DNA from 3 places in the Streptomyces nigra genome. Region 2 is predicted to be linked to each of the others. Evidence: riboswitches for the same ligand, from Rfam matches in the RefSeq annotation. Region 2 holds a riboswitch; each other region holds the start of a gene.
The links. A riboswitch is a leader RNA that binds a small molecule or an ion and turns the genes downstream of it on or off. The one in region 2 is predicted to bind cyclic di-AMP.

Region 1 (6,439 bases), 130 kb from region 2:
CATCTCGGGGATGCCCTCCATGACGTCGTCCCTGGTGAGCAGGGTCCGGCCGGAGGACATCAGCTCGGCGACCGTACGGCCGTCGCGAGCGCCTTCCAGGATGTGCGCCGTGATGAGGGCGACGGCCTCGGGGTGGTTCAGCCGGAGCCCGCGGGCCCGGCGCCTCTCGGCGACGTCGGCCGCCACATGGATGAGCAGCCTCTCCTGCTCGTGCGGGGTCAGTTGCACGGCGTCCCACCTCACAGTCCTCGCTCCGGACCTGCGGGGTCCGGTGGCCGACGCCCTCGGGCGAGGGCCCGACGACGTGGGTCGGCAGGCTAGTTGGACCGCGTTTCGGGCGCGTTAACCCCGCGCGGGGCCGGAGGGGGCGGCGTCGTCGTACCGCATGCTCATCAGGGCGCGCAGACCCTGCTGCAGGACGTCCACGGGCGCGGGCCCGAACAGGGACTGCTGGGCGATGAAGCCGAGCACGGAGGCGATCATCGTGCGGGCGACATGGTCCGGGTCCACGTCCGTCCGCATCAGCCCGGCCTCCTGGTAGCCCTCGACGATCCGGGCCCAGGCGGCGCGCACCGAGCCGTAGCCCTCGCGCAGGATGGCCGCGAGCTCGTCGTTGCGCAGGGTCTCCGTCCACACCTGGACGACGAGCCGGGGGAAGGCGGGCTTGCCGTCGACGACCAGGGACTCCCGGGCGGCGAGCGTGTGGCCGAGGACATAGGCGACGAGCTCGTCCGGCGGTGGGGGCGGGCTCTGCCGGGCGGCCTCCTCGAACGCCGCGCGGACCGAGCCGAGCACCTCGGCGACGATCGCGCCGATCAGCTCCTCCTTGCCCTTGAAGTACCGGTAGACGGCCCCCGCCGAGAGGTCGACCTCCTTCAGCACGTCCTGCATCGAGGTGGCGTGGAAGCCGTTGCGGGCGAAGCAGAGGGCGGCGCCGTCGAGGATCTGGCGGCGGCGTGCGTCGAGGTGTTCCTGGGATACGCGGGCCATGCCCTCAAGCTAAAACGAACATTCCTTCTTGACAAGCATCGACATCGGGGAGCACGGTGGACTCACCAAAAACGAACGATCCTTCTTTTTGAGATCACGGGAGATCCCATGTCCTCGCCGTCCGCCACACCGCCCAGGAAGCCCGCACCCCGGCGCCTGGTCGCGGTGGTCGTGCTCGTCCCCGTACTGGCCGCCCTCGCCCTGTGGGCGTTCGCCTGGCCGGCCGCCCGCACCGCGCCGCGCGACCTCCCGCTCGGCGTGGCGGGGCCCGCCGCGGCCGTGACGCAGGTGGAGCGACAGCTGTCCGCCCACGACGGCGCGTTCGACGTGCACCGCTACGCCGACGAGCCGGCCGCCCGCGAGGCCATCGAGGACCGGGACGTGTACGGCGCGGTCGTGGTGACACCCCAGGGGCCGAAGCTGCTGACCGCGTCCGCCGCGAGCCCGGCCGTGGCCCAGCTGCTGCAGCAGGCGGTGGCCGGACAGGCGGCCGCCGAGGGGACGCAGGTGGAGACCGTCGACGTGGTGCCCGCACCCGAGGAGGACCCGCGCGGGGCGGCCCTGAACTCCAGCGTGCTGCCGCTCGCCCTCGCGGGCCTGGCGGCGGGGGCCGCCGTCACCCTGCTGGGGCTGCGCGGTCTGGGCGCCGCGGGCGCTCTCGCGGGCGTCGCAGCCCTGATCGGCCTGATCGCCGCCGCGCTGGCGCACAGCTGGCTGGGTGTGATCACCGGTGACTGGTGGGCGGAGGCCGGGGTGTTCGCGCTGATGACCCTCGCCGTGAGCGCCGCCGTCGCCGGGCTCGCCGCCCTCCTCGGACCGGCCGGCGTCGGCCTGATGGCCGCCACCGTCATGCTGATCGGCAACCCGTTCTCCGGGGCGGCGTCGGCGCCCCGGATGCTGCCGGAGCCGGTCGGCACCATCGGCCAGTGGCTGCCGCCGGGCGCGGGCACGACCCTGCTGCGGTCGGTGTCCTTCTTCGACGGCGCCGCGGCGGTCGGCCCCGCCCTCACCCTGACCTGGTGGGCCGCCGTCGGCCTCGGCGCGGTCCTCCTCGGAGACCGCCTCAAGGCCGACGGCACCAGCCCGGAGCCGACCACCGCCCGGGAACCGGCCACCGCCGCCTGACCCGGCCCCGCGAACCGGCCGTGCGCCCCCGCTGTAGCGGACGGGGGCGCACGGCCTCGGCGTCTCCGGCGGCCGTGACCACGCGAACGGCCGTACGTCCCGGTTCCGGCGGACGAGTTGATCGGCCGTCACCCCGGGGCGCGCCGGCGCTGACGCGGCGTCGGGCGGGACGGGACCGTGCGTACGGGCGCTGGAGCGTGCGCCGCGCGTCCCGGACGGGCGGCGCCGCACGGCTCGTGCCACGCCGGTGGCGCGCTCCGACAGTTGACGGCGCCACAGCCGCGTCCCGGGCACGCCGCCCGGCTCGGAACGTCCGCCGACGCGCCGAAACGGACCGAATGGCGTACCCCCCATCGGCGTATTCCGCACTCCGTCCACGCGCTCGTACGGCTTGCGTCAGGGACGGGACGCACAGCCCGGGTTGAGCCTTCCGCCGCTGGTCCGGGGCTCGTCGGGTATCCGGCGACGACCTCGAACGCAGTAGCGTCCACCCGAACGGGTGAGTGGTGAGTAACACCACAAATCCCCGGTTCCGTTGGGATTTTCGTTCTTCCGTGCGCCAAGATCCCTGACTGACGACAAGACCCCGCCGCAGCGGCGGGGCGATCCGGGCGGACGCCGAGTCCTGCCGCCGCCCGGATGACCGGTCGACAGGAGTGGATCGGCAGGAGTGGAGGACCCGAGCAAGACGGGTCGCCGGTACGGACGTTCGTTCGAACCGAGCAACCCTTGGGGTGAAGCCGCGACATTGCGGCCGGGCAACTTCGCCAGCCCGAATCCGACAGGTCATCCTTCACAGGCGGCTGACGAAGGGTTGCGCATGACTGCGCTCAATCGTGTCCCGTCGCTCATGGCCAGGGCCGGTACGGCCTCGGCCCTCACTCTCGCCGCGGTGGGCGGCTCGATCGTGACGCCCGGTCTCGCCTCGGAGGCGCAGGCCGCCACGCCGGCGACGAAGGCACTTCAGATCGCGGCCTCGAAGAAGGGCTCCCCGTACAAGTGGGGCGCCACGGGGCCGAACCGGTTCGACTGCTCCGGGCTCACGCTGTACTCGTTCAAGAAGGCCGGCAAGAAGCTGCCGCGCACGGCGGCCCAGCAGTACAACAAGACCCGCCACATCTCCGCCTCGAACCGCAAGGCGGGGGACCTGGTCTTCTTCCACTCGGGGTCGTACGTCTACCACGTGGGCATCTACGCGGGTAAGGGCAAGATCTGGCACTCCCCCAAGAGCGGTGACGTGGTCCGGCTGCAGAAGATCTGGACCAGGAGCGTCTGGTACGGCCGGGTCAAGTGACCCTCGTGGGGGCGCCGACGGCGCCCCCACCCCCGCCGGCGCCCTCCCGGGGCGCGGAGGGCGTCCGGCACGGGCCGGGCACTCCGGCGCCTCCGGGGCCTCCCGGGGCCGACGGGGGCGGAGCGGGCCGCATGGCGCCCGGTGCGGCGCCACGCGGCGCTTCTAGGGGGTGTCCTGCGGCGTCGCGACCGTGACCGGCGAGGCCGGTACGGTCCACGGCAGCTCGATGGAGACCGTCTTGCCGCCCTCACGGGTCGGCCACACCCGGAGCCGGCCGCCGCACTCGGCGGTCAGCCAGCGAATGATCACCATGCCCCGGCCGTTGTCCTGCTGGACGGCGGCCGGAAGCCGTTTGGGGAACCGGGGATGACTGTCGGTCACCCCGATGCGCAGCTGCTCGTCACGGTCGAGCTCGAGGTCCACCGTGAAGGTGGGCGACTGCCCCAGGGTGTGCTGTACCGCGTTCGTGGTGAGTTCGGAGACGATGAGCCGGATGGTGTCCGCCGTGTCCGTGTCCGACGGCAGTCCCCACTCGGCGAGTGTGGTGACCACATAGGACCGGGCCGCGGAGACCGAGGCGGGATCGCTCGGCAGAGTGACGGATGCTTCCAGATGGTCTGCCATGGCGACGTCGTCCCTTTCCCACGGGACCGCAGTCCGACACGGAGCGGAGGGTTCGAGTACGGTCCCGGACTGGTGCTTCGCCGCCAGACTGCCATCACCGCGGCGGTCACGGGTGGCGATCCGCCAAGATATGCATATATCTGTCGCTCGAAGCGGTGAACTCTGCGACGGCAGACCGTATTTGGGCGGCCCGGTCGGAGTAAGGAGTTGCCCATGCAGCACGGCCCGGCGGTACGCCGCCGGAAACTGGGCGCGGAACTGCGTGCGTTACGCACCGGGACCGGGCTCACCAGTGGGGAGGCGGCCCGCCTGGTGGGCTGGCACCAGTCCAAGGTGAGCCGTATCGAGACCGGTGCCAGCGGGGTGAAACCGGCCGATGTGCGCTTACTGCTCGACGCCTACGGTGTCCGGGACGCGCGGCTCCGGGAGGTGCTGCTGGCGCTGGCCGGCTCCGACGGCGCCGGGCGGCACCACTGGTGGCACGCCTACCGCGGGGTCCTGCCGCCGGCGTACCGGGATTTCATCAGTCTGGAGTCCCAGGCCCGCGCGATGCGCACGCTGGAGACGTCCGTGGTGCCCGGCCTGTTGCAGACGCCCGAGTACGCGCGGGCGGTGACCCGGGCGGCGACCGGCGGGACGGACGACGGCACCGACGACCGGATCGACGCGTTGGTCGCGGTGCGGCTGGCCAGGCAGGAGGTGCTGCGGGCCGATCCGCCGCTGCGGTTCAGCGCGGTGCTGGACGAGGCGGTGCTGCGCCGGGAGGTCGGAGGCCCCGAGGTGATGCGGCGCCAGCTGGAGCGGCTGGTGGAGGCGGCGCGGCTGCCCCAAGTCACCCTGCAGGTGCTGCCGTTCACGGCCGGTGAGCATGTCGGCGTCACCGGGCCTTTCGTTATCTTCTCATTTTCGAGCACTTCTGATCTGGACGTGGTTGTTCTCGACCACTTGACGAGTAGCCTCTATCTCGAACGGAAAGAAGACCTCCAGGCCTACACGGAGGCCTTCGACACCCTTCGGCTCCACGCCCTTTCGCCCGAGGAATCGCTGGATCACATCGCCGCGATAGGTGGCGGCGCGTAAGGAGGCACCATGACCGCACTGCCTCGGAACCTCAGGTCGAGCACCGAACTCCCGGACGCACGATGGCTGCGCAGCAGTTACAGCACCGGGGCGAACAACTGCGTCGAGACGGCCCGGCCGCACGCGGGCCCCTGGACCGGCCTGCTGGCCGTGCGCGACTCCAAGGATCCGGCCGGCCCCGCGCTGCTCTTCTCCCCGAGAGCTGGGCGGGCTTCACGGCCGCACTCCAGTCCTGACCATTTCTGATCGTTTCTGCCCGTCCCGGTTCCGCCCGGCCGTGTCACGCCGACTCATGGTCGTGTCGTACCGATGACCTGTACAGCGCGTTCGATCTGCCCCTCGGAGAGGTCCGCGCGGGCGGTCAGCCGCAGCCGTGAGACGCCGTCCGGCACGGAAGGCGGACGGAAGCAGCCCACGGCGAGACCCGCCGCACGGCAGTCGGCGGCCCACCGCACGGCCCCCTCCGGGGACGGCGCCCGCACGGAGACGACCGCGGCGTCCGGACGCACCGCTTCCAGACCCGCGGCCGTCAGCCGGGTGTGCAGTTCGCCCGCCACCGCGCGGGCCCGCGCGGCCCGTTCGGGCTCCCGGTCCAGCAGCCGCAGCGCCGCCAGGGCCGCGCCCGCCGCCGCCGGGGCGAGACCGGTGTCGAAGATGAACGTCCGCGCCGCGTTGACCAGATGGTCGATCACCCGGGCGGGCCCCAGCACGGCACCGCCCTGGCTGCCGAGCGACTTGGAGAGCGTGACGGTCGCGACGACGTCCGGCGCGCCCGCGAGCCCCGCCGCGTACGGGGCACCCCGGCCGCCGTCGCCGAGGACGCCGAGACCGTGCGCGTCGTCCACGACCAGCCCGGCGCCGTGCTCCCGGCACACATCGGCGTAGGCGGCCAGCGGGGCGGCGTCGCCGTCGACCGAGAAGACGGTGTCGGAGACGACCACGGCGGGGCCGTCGTGCGTGCGCAGCGCCTTGCGGACGGCGTCCGGGTCGGCGTGGGCGGCGACCTGCGTGGTGCCCCGGGACAGGCGGCAGCCGTCGATGAGCGAGGCGTGGTTGCCCGCGTCCGACACGATCAGCGAGCCGTGCGGCGCGAGCGCGGTGACCGCGGCGAGGTTGGCCGCGTAGCCGGAGGAGAAGACGAGCGCCGCCTCGAAGCCGCAGAAGCGGGCCAGCTCGTCCTCCAGCTCCGTGTGCAGCTCCGTCGTACCGGTGACGAGCCGTGAGCCGGTCGCGCCGCCGCCCCAGGTGCGCGCGGCGCGCGCGGCGCCCTCGACGACCTCGGGGTTCCGGGCCAGGCCCAGGTAGTCGTTGCTCGCGAGGTCGAGG
Region 2 (6,439 bases):
GCGTCCGCAGCCGGGCAGCGGGCGGTACACGGGCATCGGCAGTCCGGCCGCGTCGGTGACCTGCTTGAGGTCGGCGACGACCTCCAGCCGTACGTCGAACGCGGTGAACAGCTCGCCCAGGTAGGGCGCGACCTGCTCCTGGGCACGGCGCATACGGCGGTGGGACTCCTCGGTGCCGTCGCCCAGGCGCACCGCCCACTCGGCGGCGTACTGCCGGTGGTAGCGCAGTTCCTTGGCGCCCTTGGTGGCGATCGCCGAGAGCACGGGGTCCGGGTGGGACGCCAGCCGCTCGAAGTGCGCGAGCCGCCAGCTGGACAGCACCAGCAGCCGGACGATCGTGAACGCGAAGTCGCCGTTGGGCAGTTCGGCCAGGCGGACGTTGCGGAAGTCGGCCGCGTCACGGAAGTAGGCGTACGCGTCCTCGTCGCGACCGGTGCCGTCGGTCTGGCCGGCGCGGGAGTAGAGCAGCCGGGCCTGGCCGAGCAGGTCGAGGCCGATGTTGGCGAGCGCGACCTCCTCCTCCAGCTCGGGGGCGCGGGTGACCCACTCCCCCAGGCGCTGCGCCGAGACGAGCGCGTCGTCGCCGAGGGCGACGCACAGGGCGGCCAGGGCGGCGGCGTCGACGTCGTGCGGCACGGTGGTGTCGACGCCGTGCAGCGGGTCCTCGAAGCCGGTGCCGTAGGCCCAGCGGGTGTCGTCCTCGTGTCCCTCGGCGAGGGTCAGATAGACGTGGTCGTCACTCATGCCCTCTCCTTCAGATGTGGGGGACGTCGTCGGGGATGTCGTAGAAGGTCGGGTGGCGGTAGACCTTGTCGGCGCTGGGCTCGAAGAACGGGTCCTTCTCGTCGCGCGTGGAGGCGGCGATGTGCTCGGAGCGCACGACCCAGATGCTGACGCCCTCGTTGCGCCGCGTGTACAGATCGCGGGCGTGGGTCAGCGCCATCCGGTCGTCGGCGGCGTGCAGCGAGCCGACGTGGACGTGGTTCAGTCCGCGCTTGCCCCGGACGAACACCTCGTACAGCGGCCAGTCCTGCTTTCCGGTGCTCATGCCACCGCTCCCTTCTCCGCGCGGGCGGCCTGCTTGGCCGCGTGGGCGGTGGCCGCCTCCCGCACCCAGGCGCCCTCTTCGTGGGCGCTCCTGCGTTGTTCCATCCGCTGTGCGTTGCACGGGCCGTCACCCTTGATGACCCGCATCAGCTCGTCCCAGTCGGGCGTGCCGAAGTCGTGGTGGCCGCGCTCGGCGTTCCAGCGCAGCTCCGGGTCGGGCAGGGTGACGCCGAGCTTCTCGGCCTGCGGGACCGTCATGTCGACGAAGCGCCGGCGCAGCTCGTCGTTGCTGTGCCGCTTGATCTTCCAGGCCATCGAGCGGGCCGAGTTGGGCGAGGAGTCGTCGGGCGGGCCGAACATCATCAGGGAGGGCCACCACCAGCGGTTCACCGCGTCCTGGACCATCTCACGCTGGGCGTCGGTGCCGCGCATCATCGTCATCAGCAGCTCGTAGCCCTGCCGCTGGTGGAACGACTCCTCCTTGCAGATCCGCACCATCGCGCGCGCGTACGGCCCGTAGGAGCTGCGGCACAGCGGTACCTGATTGCAGATCGCGGCGCCGTCCACGAACCAGCCGATCACGCCGACGTCGGCGAAGCTCATCGTGGGGTAGTTGAAGATCGAGGAGTACTTCTGGCGACCCTCGATCAGCCGCTCGGTCAGGTCGGCGCGGTCGGCGCCCAGGGTCTCGGCCGCCGAGTACAGGTACAGACCGTGTCCGGCCTCGTCCTGCACCTTGGCGAAGAGGATCGCCTTGCGGCGCAGCGAGGGCGCCTTGGTGATCCACTCCCCCTCCGGCTGCATGCCGATGATCTCCGAGTGGGCGTGCTGCGCGATCTGCCGGATCAGCGTGTTGCGGTAGCCGTCCGGCATCCAGTCCCGCGGCTCGATGCGCTGGTCGCGCGCGATCGTCGCGTCGAAGTGCTCCTCAAGCGGCCCTTGTGGGGGCGCCTCGGCGGAGTGTGAGGTCGTCATCGCTCCCGCTTCCCAACCGACCATTCGTTCGGTACCAGTGTGACGTGTTTCGGAGGGCTGGGCAAGACCTCGTCCGGGCGGCGGAGGGGATCGCGAGCGCCGCCACCCTCCGTATTCACGCAGGTACATGGCGCGGCGACGGCGGCCGGCCGCCGTCACAAGCGTCGAAGGTCACAAAAACGTATCGGACATTTCACACGTCAATCTTCACTGCAGGCACACAAGTTGGCTAAGTTACCGCCCAGGACGCGCGTTGAACTCCGGCGATCCCCGCCGGGACGTGCGACCTCCGCCGAGTCGGCGCGCCCTTCGGGGCCGCGGAGCCGAGGACCCAACCGAATCATGGGGTGAATCGACCCGAGGCCGTGACGGGCCGGGTCGTAGGGCACACCTTCCGACGCGAAACGCCCGAACCCGTCAGCTAACTCGGTAGGCGGAGTACGGAAGGAGCACGTCGCCCATGGCGCCGGAACGCACCGGCATGCGCAACTCCGCGCTCGCCTCGGCAGCAGCCCTCACCTCGGTGGCCCTGTTCGGCCAGTCGACCGGCGCCGCCCAGGCGGACGAGGGGCCGAGCCGCGAGGAGGTCAGCCGGCGGGTCAGTTCGCTCTACGACCGGGCCGAGACCGACACGGGGACCTTCAACGCCACCCGCGCCTCGTCCACAGGACCGCGCAAGCGCGCGGGCGGTCCGGCGGCCTCCGGACGCGACGGTGACCGCGGCCGTGGCGCCGCCCCGCTCGACGACGTGGCCCGGCAGTGGTTCGACGTCGCCCGGTCCAAGCTCGGTCCGACGATGCCGGCCACCCTGCCGAAGGACCGGATGCCGGAACGGCCCGCCGCCCCGGCGCGGGGTGCGCGCCCGTCGGGCGGGGGTGAAGGGGCGCGCGAGATATCGGGGCGTACGGCTCTGGAGCTGCCTGCTGGATCGGGTGCCCCTGTCGCCGAGTTGACGTCCGGTGCCTCGCGTTCGGCGGCTGTCGGTGAGCTGACGGCGGGGCCTGTGGCGGCTCTGCCCGCGGGGGGTGAGGCGGGGGGCGCGCTCGCACTGCCTGCGGCGCCCGTCGCACCTGCCGTGCAGAGTGAGGTCGATCAGCGGGCCTCCCTGCGTACGACCAAGGAGCGCAGCCAGCGGAAGTTGTCGCAGGCGCGTGAGTTGCTGTCGGCGTACACCGGGCGGTCCTTGGCGGCGATCGAGGCGCCGGCGGCCGCCGTCCCTGCTGCTGCCGCTGCGCCTGCTTCTGCGCAGAACCAGTGGGACGCCCTGGAGGCGCAGAGCCCCGCCGATCTGACGACGGTTCCACCGGGGTCGACGGCTTGGGCGGGGCAGCCCTCGGAGACTTCGGCCGCCTCGGCTGCCTATCTCACGGCAACTCCTGTCGCCGGGTCGGAGTTGGGTGCCTCTCAGGGGTACGGCGTGCCTGACGCGGGCTTCTCCGCGACTGCGGCCGGTCAGACGGGGAGCTTCCCGGCTGTCGACCAGACCGGCGGCTTCCCGGCGGTCGACCAGACCGGGAGCTTCCCTGTGGTCGACCGGACCGCTGGGTTCCCGATGGTGGACCAGACCGGCGGCTTCCCGGCGGTCGACCGGACCGGGAGCTTCCCTGTGGTCGACCAGACCGCTGGGTTCCCGATGGTGGACCAGACCGGCGGCTTCCCGGCGGTCGACCGGACCGGGAGCTTCCCTGTGGTCGACCGGACCGCTGGGTTCCCGATGGTGGACCAGTCCGGGAGCTTCCCGATGGTCTCGCAGACCGGGAGTTTCCCGGCTGTCGGTCAGACCGGTAGCTTCCCCGCCGTGGACCAGAGCGGCAGCTATCCGGCGGTCGCGCAGACGGGTGGCTTCCCGGCCGTGGACCAGACCGGCAGCTATCCGGCGGTCGCTCCGACCCCTGCGGCCCCGCAGGACAGCCGGGCCCTGCGGGCCCTGGAGTTCGCCCGGGTTCAGATCGGCAAGCCCTGTGTCTGGGGCACGACGGGACCGAACACCTACGACGGCCCCGGCCTCACCCAGGCCGCCTGGAAGGCCGCCGGTATCGCGCTCCCCCGCACCGCCCAGGAGCAGGCCACCGCCGGTCAGGGCGTGGCGCTCACGGACCTGGAGCCCGGCGACCTGGTCCTGTACCACGCCGGTCACGTCGGCATCTGTTCCGGCAACGGCATGATGATCCACGCCCCCGGCCCCGGCACGGTCATCCGCGAGGAGTCCATCCACTACGCCGGCGAGGACGCGATCCACAGCGCGATCCGGCCCGCGTGAGACGACCGCACCCCCGACGCCGTGGTGTGTCGGGGGTGCGGTCGTGGGTGGTCGTAAGGGCTCAGGGGCGCCCGATGCCGGCTTCCTTGCCGCGCCGGTCCGGGCGGCGCTGCAGCGCCAGCCAGTGGGCGACCGCGGCCGCGATCGGCTGCCCGGTCTCCAGCTCGACGAAGCCGAACTGACCCCCCTGGTTGCACTCCAGGAACCACCAGATGCCGTCCTCGTCCTCCGCGAAGTCGAAGGCGGCGTACGCCAGTCCGGCCAGGGTGACGTACTCCTGCACCGACTTGCCGATCCGGTCGGGCACCGGGACCGGTTCCCACGGATGCCCGGTGTCGCCGTACCGGCCGTCGATCTGGTCGGGTTCGGCGGTCTTGCGTGCGGCGAACAGTCCGGTGCCGACGCAGGTCAGCCGGATGTCCGCCCGCTTGGGGACGTACCGCTGGAGCAGGGCCGGCCCGGCCGCGACGGCGGAGAAGTCCGCGTCGGGGCCGATCAGCGTGGTGGGCAGGGCCAGCGGCGGCTCGCCGGGCGGCGGTCCGGAGGCGGACTTCACGACGACCTCTTTGTGCTGCTCGACGAAAGCGCGCGCCAGCCGCGGTGCCGTGGTGAACACCGTGGGCGGTACGGCGAATCCGCTGAGGTGGGCGAGTCTGAGCTGCCAGGGCTTGAGCCGTGCCTGGTCGGCGTTGCGGGGATGGTTCATCCACCGTGCGGCGGCGGAGTGCAGCATGCCGTACAGCGCCTGCCGGGTCTCGGCGGTCAGCCAGGGCGAGGGGTCGGGCGCGTGGGCGGCCGGTTCACCGGGCCGGCGCACCCAGATGGAGCGCAGCCCTCCCATCGACAGCACATGGCCGTTGACCGACAGATGCCCGTCGAAGTCGCCGTGGGCGTAGTCCGCGGACAGCACGGCCTTGCCGGGCAGGTCGGCCGGGTCCAGCCGCAGCACGGGCGTGCCCGTGGCGTGCAGTTCGCTCACCACCATGTCGGCGGTCACGTCCTCCTCGGACGTGAGGATCAGTACCGTCATGCGCCGGCCGGTTCGTCAGTCGTCGAAGTGGGTGGCGGAACCGGCCGTGGAGGTCGTCGTGCCGGCGGCGAGGAGGAGATCCGGGTCGCTGACGGCCGGGCGGCCGTCGGGCAGCATGTTCAACTGCCGGGCCGGGTCGAACGTGTACGGCGTCACCGCCTGGGTGACTCCTGTGGGGAACGCGTAGTTCAGGGTGAAAGGTCGCATCGAAACCTCCGCGGTCGCGTGATGCCTGCGCTACCGTCCCTTACGCGCCTGTTGTGTAACGCATTCACTACATCCAGCCACATGGGGGTGAACGTCGTCACACCCAACGGGGCGATGCGGGAACCGCGTTGGGGCTCCGCGGGGTGCCGGTCAGGCCGCCGGTACGCCGCCGCCCTGGAGGCGTTCGAGGTCCGACGGGCGCACCTGGATCACGAGCAGGGCGATGACCGCGGCGATCGCCGTGAAGATCGCGGCCGTGATGAAGGCGGCGGAGACACCGGCGCTGAGGATCTCGTCGGCGAACCGCGCCGGGAGCTGCCCGGTGCGTTCGAAGCGCAGCCGTTCCAGCGGGGTGGCCTGGGCCAGGAAGGCCGGGATCTGTTTCTCGGCCTCGTTGTTGCTGGCCGTCCCGTACATGGTGACCAGGATCGACAGTCCCAGTGATCCGCCGACCTGCTGGGTGGCGTTGAGCAGCCCGGATGCGGCTCCGGTCTCCGCGGGGGTCACGTTGGACAGCGCCATCAGCGTCAGGGACACGAACTCCATGCCCATGCCGAGGCTGAAGACCAGCATCGGCCCGAGGATGCTGCCCAGGTAGGTCGAATGGACGTCGGTCAGGGTCAGCCAGGCCAGCCCGGCGGCGGCCAGGATCGCCCCCGTCACCATGAAGGGTTTGGGCCCGTACTTGGGAAGCAGCTGGGAGGCGAGTCCGGCGCCGACCGCGATGACGGCGCTCACCGGGAGGAAGGCCAGCCCCGCTTGAAGCGGGCTGAAGTTCAGCACGTTCTGTACGAACAGTGTGAGGAAGAAGAACATCCCGAAGATCGCCGCGGCGAGGCTCAGCATGATGCCGTAGGTGCCCGCGCGGTTGCGGTCGGCGAACATGTGCAGCGGCGTGATCGGCTGTCTGGACCGCTGCT
Region 3 (6,439 bases), 3.7 Mb from region 2:
CGTCCAGGCCGTGCGGGCGGCGCCGCCTGCGGCCGGTCTCGAGCGGGGTTTCCGGTGCGCTGCCACGTGGACTGCACATCCTTCCATCGGGGGGACTCGCGCGTCCGGCGGCGACCCGCACAGGGGGAGCGGACCGCCGCCGAACCTTTCTCGGCGGTGGTGGCCGACAGCCGCCCCTGGCCCGGGCGGCGGTGGGGAGCCGGTCACCTGGTGGAGGACGCTAAACCGGTATGTGTCGGGTCGGTAACGCGTTGTGCGGAAGTGCCGGGAGAGGACCGGGCGTGACCGTAAGTGAGCGTGATCCCGCGATCGCGGCGTCTTGTTCACGCAGTGTGCTGACCGATGTGCGGCTTCGGCGGATGGAGGGCGGGACGGGCTGCTATGGAGCGCATATATGCACGGCCGGCCGGGGTCGCGGGCATCGAAACGCGAGCACCGCACCCGGGCCCGGTCAGTCGCCGGGAGCTGAGCGGCCGCCGCGCACCCGGTGGCGGCAGGGCCCGGGCCGGTCGTTAGGCTCCGGCCCCATGGACGTACTCATCCACCTCTTCGTGGGCCTGCACATCGTCGGCATCGCCTCGCTGCTCGGCGGTTTCCTCACCCAGATGAAGGCGATGGGCCAGGGCACCGCCCGGTTCGTGCCGGCGATGCTGCACGGCGCGCTGACCATGCTGGTCACCGGGGTGATCCTGGTCGGCCTCAACCAGGCCGACGACCAGCCGGTGAACAAGGTCAAGATCGGCGTGAAGCTGGCGTTGCTGGTCGTGATCCTCGGACTCGTCTATGTGAAGCGGGACGAGGAGAAGGTGGACGCGAAGCTGTTCGGCCTGGTGGGGCTGCTGACCCTGGCCAACGTCTTCATCGCCGTCCTCTGGACCTGACACCGGCCGAAGGACCGGCCACCGCGAGGTGGTTCCGTACGGCTCCGGCGGCGACCGCCAGCCATACCGCCACCGAGATCCACATCAGGACCTCGCCGGGAACCTCCAGCCACGGGACGTCCAGGGTGGCGGCGACGGAGAGCATCGCCGCCGCCGACATGCCCATCGTGAAGACGGTCGCCCAGCGGCGTACGTCGTGGCGCGGGCGCGGCCGGGCGATCTCGCCGACGAGCATGACCACGTACCAGGCGGCGTCCAGGGCGACCAGGGCGTAGGTCACCGTGCGCAGCACGTCGAAGTCGTCCTCGTTCCACAGGTACAGGGCGCGGCTGTCGGCGGCGAGGAGCCGGGCGCCGGCCAGCGCGGAGATCGCGAGCGCGCCGCCCGCCACCCAGTGGTCCCCGGCTCCGCGGACGATCTCCCGCCGGTCGAAGCGGGTGAGGGCCACGGCGTACAGGAGCAGGCCGAGCCAGAACAGCACCAAGGCCGCGTGCGCGAGCCAGGCCGCCCCCGCCGTGGCGGCCAGCGTGGCCGCGAGGACGGCGAGACCCTGCGTGGCCACGCAGCCGAGGAAGACGGAGCCCGGCATCCCGGGCCGCCAGTGGCGTACGACGACGTAGAGCAGGGCCGGCCAGAGCACGAACGCCAGGGCCAGCAGCGTCTCGGCGAGCACCTGCCGGCCTGCCAGGGCGAAGCGGGTGCCCAGGACGGCCGTCGCGGCGACGGCGCAGAGCGAGGCCGGGGTGACCGCCTCCCTCAGCCACTCGGAGCGGTGCCACAGGAGCCGGGCGAGGAAGTCGCAGGCCAGGGCCAGCCACGCGACGCATGCCAGGACCAGGGCGATCCGGGACAGGGTCGCGTAGCCCGTCTCGTGCAGGGCCACCGAGATGATGCCGGTCGCCATGACCGAGGCGCCGGCTGCGGGGGGACGTCGCGACCACCAGAGGGGCAGGGGGGACGCGGACGCGGGTGTGGCGGCGGGCATGGGCCGATGCTAAGGAGCGCGGCACGGGCGCGCGGGTGGGGGCGCGCGCGGAGGGTGGGTGAATCGGCGGGGGCGACGGAACCCACCGGAGGTCAGACGCGCTCCAGCGGCCGATGCGGCCCGTCCGGCAGCTCCACCTCGATCGCGTCGCCGGGGTGGACCACACCGCCCTCCGCGACGACGCCCATGATCCCGGCCTTGCGCACGAGACGGCCGGCCTCGTCGCGCCCCACGACCCGCTTGAGCAGCCCGTCCTGGAAGTGGTCGATCTGCAGGCACGGGTTCCGCAGCCCGGTCACCTCCACCACGGCCTCGGCGCCGATGCGCAGCAGCGTGCCCACCGGCAGGGCGAGCAGGTCGAGGCCGCGTGTGGTGACGTTCTCGCCGAGCTCGCCGGGCGTCACCCGGAAACCCGCCTCGGCCAGCTCACCGAACAGCTCCTCGTGGATGAGGTGCACCTGGCGAAGATTCGGCTGGGTGGGGTCCTGGGCGACCCGCGAGCGGTGCTTCACCGTCACCCCGGCGTGGACGTCCCCGTCGACGCCCAGGCCGGCGAGGAGCGTGATGCTCTCCCGGTTCGGCTTCGTGAACGAGTACACCTCGTTCCTGCTGACCGCCGTCACGACCCCCGTCATGGTCACGGGCCCCCTCCCCTTTGCCGCTGGCCGCTGGCCGCTGGCCGCTGTCCGCTGTCCGCTGTCCGCTGTCCGTCAGGCCGGACGGACGATGCTGTGGATCGACGACTCGCCGTCGTAGAAGATCGACTCCTCGCGCACGTACGTGCCGGGCTTCGGGGCGTGGATCATCATGCCGTTGCCGATGTAGAGGCCCACGTGGGTGATGTCGTCGTAGAAGAAGACCAGGTCACCGGGCTGGGCGCTGGACACGGGGACCGTCGTGCCGGCGTTCACCTGGTCGTAGGTCACGCGCGGGATGTCGACCCCGGCGGCCTTCCACGCGGCCTGGGTGAGGCCGGAGCAGTCGTAGGAGTCCGGGCCGGTGGCGCCCCAGACGTACGGCTTGCCGATCTGCGTGCGGGCGAAGGACAGCGCCTTCTGCGCCTTGGTGGCGTACGACGCGTCCGGCGCGGTGGTGCCCTGCTCCTGGCTCTCCTGTTCCTGCTGCCGCGCGGCCTCCTCGCGCTTGCGCTCGGCCTCCGCCTGCTGCTGCGCCAGCTCCTCCGCCTTGCGGGCGGCCTCCTCCTGCTTGCGCTTCTCGATCGCGGCGAGGCGGGCCTTCTCCTGCGCGGTCAGCTCGGAGAGCAGTTGGCGGGCGTCCGCGAGCTTCTTCTGGACGGTGGACTTGGCCGTCCGCAGGTCCTTCTGCGACTCGGTGAGCGTCTCGAGGCTCTGCGTGGCCTCCTGCCGCTTCTTCATCGTCGCGGACTGCTGGGTGAAGTAGTCGTCGACCGATTCCTTCTGACGTCCCGTCATACGGTCCATCAGCTGGGACTGGTCGAAGTAGTCCTGAGGGGTGTCCGCGAGGAGGAACGTCGCGGTGTCCGGGGCGGTGGCGCCGGTGCGGTACTGGGCGGCGGCGTTGCGGCCCAGCTGCTCGCGCGCGTCGTTGAGCTTCTGCGTGCGCCGGGCGACGTCGTCGAGGAGGGTGTCGACCCGCTTGCGCTGCTTGGTCGTCTTCTCCTTGGCCGCGTTGTACTTCTCGGTGGCCGACTCCGCCTGGCGGTAGAGATCGTCGACCTTCTTCTCGACCTCCTCGAGGCTCGGCCGGTCGTCGGAGGACGGGCTCGCCTGAGCGGTCTGGGACAGCAGGGCCACGGACGTGAGGGCCGCGGTGGCCAGCGCGGGGGTCCGTATGCCTGCCACGCGCGTACCGGAGGGACGCGACTTGCGGTGCGACGCCAAGGGAGGCGACTCCTTCCGTGCTCCGCCTACCGAGTTAGCTGTCGGGTTCGGGCGGGTGGTTCGGAAGGGTTGCCCTACGGCCGTTCCCTGGACGGGAAGTCGGGCCGATTCACCCCGGGTTCGGTGGGTCCCCGGCTCCGGATGAACCGGACTCGGCGGAGGCCGTGCGGCCCGGCGTCGATCGCCGGTGGGGGTCGTACGGCCTGCCCGGCACGGTAGCCAACTGGTGTGGCCGCTGTGAAGGTTGATGTGCGATATGCCCGATACATTTTCGTGACCTTCGGTCAGGGGAGTGGGTCGAGGACGCTCCGACGGATGATCGGTCCGCGTTGGCGACCATTCACCCTCTTTGTGTGTGGTGCGCCGGTACTGGGGATTGATCCAGGTCGGTGTGTGGCGTGATGGGGTGACTTCGGACGGTCACCGGGTGATCGCGGGTGGAGGCGGGCCGCGGACCGGAGGGTGTGATGTTCTCGGGACGGCGGCCGGTTGTCGGTGGGGCCGCCTAGACTCGGAGAGCGATGAGCAGCCTCTTTGACGACAGCTTCCTGGCGGACCTCCAGGCCCCACGGGCCCACGGGGAAGAGCACCCGCCACCGCCCGAGGACGATCACACTCCGGAGTCGATCCCGGACGATCTGTTCGGCGGGAAGTTCGACGTGCCGCCGGACCGTGACGCGTACTACCGGGACGGTGCCCCGCGCCCGGCCCTCGACGCCGCCGCGCTGCTGGAGGGGCTCAACGAGAACCAGCGCGCGGCCGTCGCCCACTCCGGCACCCCGCTGCTCATCGTCGCCGGTGCCGGGTCCGGCAAGACGCGCGTGCTCACGCACCGCATCGCGTACCTGCTCGGCGAGCGGAACGTGCATCCGGGCCAGATCCTGGCGATCACCTTCACCAACAAGGCCGCCGGCGAGATGAAGGAGCGCGTCGAGCAGCTCGTCGGACCGCGGGCGAACGCGATGTGGGTGATGACCTTCCACAGCGCCTGCGTCCGCATCCTGCGCCGGGAGAGCAAGAAGCTCGGGTTCACGTCGTCGTTCTCGATCTACGACGCCGCCGACAGCAAGCGGCTGATGGCGCTGGTGTGCCGGGACCTCGATCTCGACCCGAAGCGGTACCCGCCCAAGTCGTTCAGCGCCAAGATCAGCAATCTGAAGAACGAGCTGATCGACGAGGAGGACTTCGCCGCCCAGGCCACCGACGGGTTCGAGAAGACCCTCGCCCAGGCGTACGCGCTCTACCAGTCGCGGCTGCGCGAGGCCAACGCCCTCGACTTCGACGACCTGATCATGACGACGGTCAACCTGCTGCGCGCCTTCCCGGACGTCGCCGAGCACTACCGCCGCCGCTTCCGTCATGTGCTGGTGGACGAGTACCAGGACACCAACCACGCGCAGTACGCGCTGGTGCGCGAGCTGGTCGGCACCTCCGAGCACCCCGTCGACGTGCCCCCCGAGGCCGAGGTCCCGCCCGCCGAGCTGTGTGTGGTGGGTGACGCCGACCAGTCGATCTACGCCTTCCGCGGCGCCACCATCCGCAACATCCTCCAGTTCGAGGAGGACTACCCGGACGCGACGACGATCCTGCTGGAGCAGAACTACCGCTCCACCCAGACCATCCTCAGCGCCGCCAACGCCGTCATCGAGCGCAACGAGTCCCGCCGGCCCAAGAACCTGTGGACCAACGCGGGCGCCGGCGCACGCATCACCGGCTACGTCGCGGACACCGAGCACGACGAGGCGCAGTTCGTCGCCGAGGAGATAGACCGTCTCACCGACGCGGGCGAGGCCAAGGCCGGCGACGTCGCCGTCTTCTACCGGACGAACGCACAGTCCCGTGTCTTCGAGGAAGTCTTCATCCGCGTCGGACTGCCCTACAAGGTCGTCGGCGGTGTGCGCTTCTACGAGCGCAAGGAGGTCCGGGACGTCCTCGCCTACCTGCGGGTCCTCGCCAACCCCGAGGACACCGTCCCGCTGCGCCGGATCCTCAACGTCCCCAAGCGGGGCATCGGCGACCGCGCCGAGGCCATGATCGACGCCCTGTCGCAGCGGGAGAAGATCAGCTTCCCGCAGGCCCTGCGCCGCGTCGACGAGGCCTACGGCATGGCCGCGCGGTCCACGAACGCCGTCAAGCGGTTCAACACGCTGATGGAGGAGCTGCGCACGATCGTCGAGTCCGGCGCCGGCCCGGCGACGGTCCTGGAGGCCGTGCTCGAACGGACCGGCTATCTGGCCGAGTTGCAGGCCTCCACCGACCCGCAGGACGAGACCCGCATCGAGAACCTCCAGGAACTCGCGGCCGTCGCCCTGGAGTTCGAGCAGGAGTCGGCCGAAGGCGAGGAGTCCGGCGGGCTCGCCGCCTTCCTGGAGCGGGTCGCGCTTGTCGCCGACTCCGACCAGATCCCGGACGAGGAGGAGGACGGCTCCGGGGTCATCACCCTGATGACCCTCCACACCGCCAAGGGCCTGGAGTTCCCGGTCGTCTTCCTCACCGGCATGGAGGACGGCGTGTTCCCGCACATGCGCGCCCTCGGCGAGACCAAGGAGCTGGAGGAGGAGCGGCGGCTCGCGTACGTCGGCATCACGCGGGCGCGGGAGCGGCTGTATCTGACGCGCTCCGCGATGCGCAGCGCCTGGGGCCAGCCGTCGTACAACCCGCCCTCCCGGTTCCTGGAGGAGATCCCGGCCATGCACGTGGACTGGAAGCGG

Region 1: another riboswitch for cyclic di-AMP. It lies ahead of DC008_RS04380 (C40 family peptidase); the one in region 2 lies ahead of DC008_RS35865 (C40 family peptidase).
Region 3: another riboswitch for cyclic di-AMP. It lies ahead of DC008_RS21315 (C40 family peptidase); the one in region 2 lies ahead of DC008_RS35865 (C40 family peptidase).

Annotation. Positions count from the first base shown of each region.
Region 1 is NZ_CP029043.1:948,828-955,266, forward strand. Features, by position in the region: gene DC008_RS04365 (urease subunit gamma) at 1-228, opposite strand, end outside; gene DC008_RS04370 (TetR/AcrR family transcriptional regulator) at 343-990, opposite strand; gene DC008_RS04375 (ABC transporter permease) at 1,099-2,115, shown strand; cyclic di-AMP (ydaO/yuaA leader) riboswitch at 2,735-2,932, shown strand; gene DC008_RS04380 (C40 family peptidase) at 2,936-3,409, shown strand; gene DC008_RS04385 (ATP-binding protein) at 3,572-4,033, opposite strand; gene DC008_RS04390 (helix-turn-helix domain-containing protein) at 4,247-5,113, shown strand; partial or broken gene DC008_RS04395 (DUF397 domain-containing protein) at 5,123-5,349, shown strand; gene DC008_RS04400 (8-amino-7-oxononanoate synthase) at 5,404-6,439, opposite strand, start outside.
Region 2 is NZ_CP029043.1:821,957-828,395, forward strand. Features, by position in the region: gene paaC (1,2-phenylacetyl-CoA epoxidase subunit PaaC) at 1-744, opposite strand, end outside; gene paaB (1,2-phenylacetyl-CoA epoxidase subunit PaaB) at 755-1,048, opposite strand; gene paaA (1,2-phenylacetyl-CoA epoxidase subunit PaaA) at 1,045-2,022, opposite strand; cyclic di-AMP (ydaO/yuaA leader) riboswitch at 2,303-2,474, shown strand; gene DC008_RS35865 (C40 family peptidase) at 2,483-4,282, shown strand; gene tgmB (ATP-grasp ribosomal peptide maturase) at 4,344-5,312, opposite strand; gene tgmA (putative ATP-grasp-modified RiPP) at 5,328-5,519, opposite strand; gene DC008_RS03810 (MFS transporter) at 5,670-6,439, opposite strand, start outside.
Region 3 is NZ_CP029043.1:4,560,812-4,567,250, forward strand. Features, by position in the region: gene DC008_RS21295 (C40 family peptidase) at 1-66, opposite strand, end outside; gene DC008_RS21300 (hypothetical protein) at 528-881, shown strand; gene DC008_RS21305 (tellurite resistance/C4-dicarboxylate transporter family protein) at 859-1,866, opposite strand; gene DC008_RS21310 (MOSC domain-containing protein) at 1,959-2,501, opposite strand; gene DC008_RS21315 (C40 family peptidase) at 2,577-3,728, opposite strand; cyclic di-AMP (ydaO/yuaA leader) riboswitch at 3,737-3,896, opposite strand; gene pcrA (DNA helicase PcrA) at 4,250-6,439, shown strand, end outside.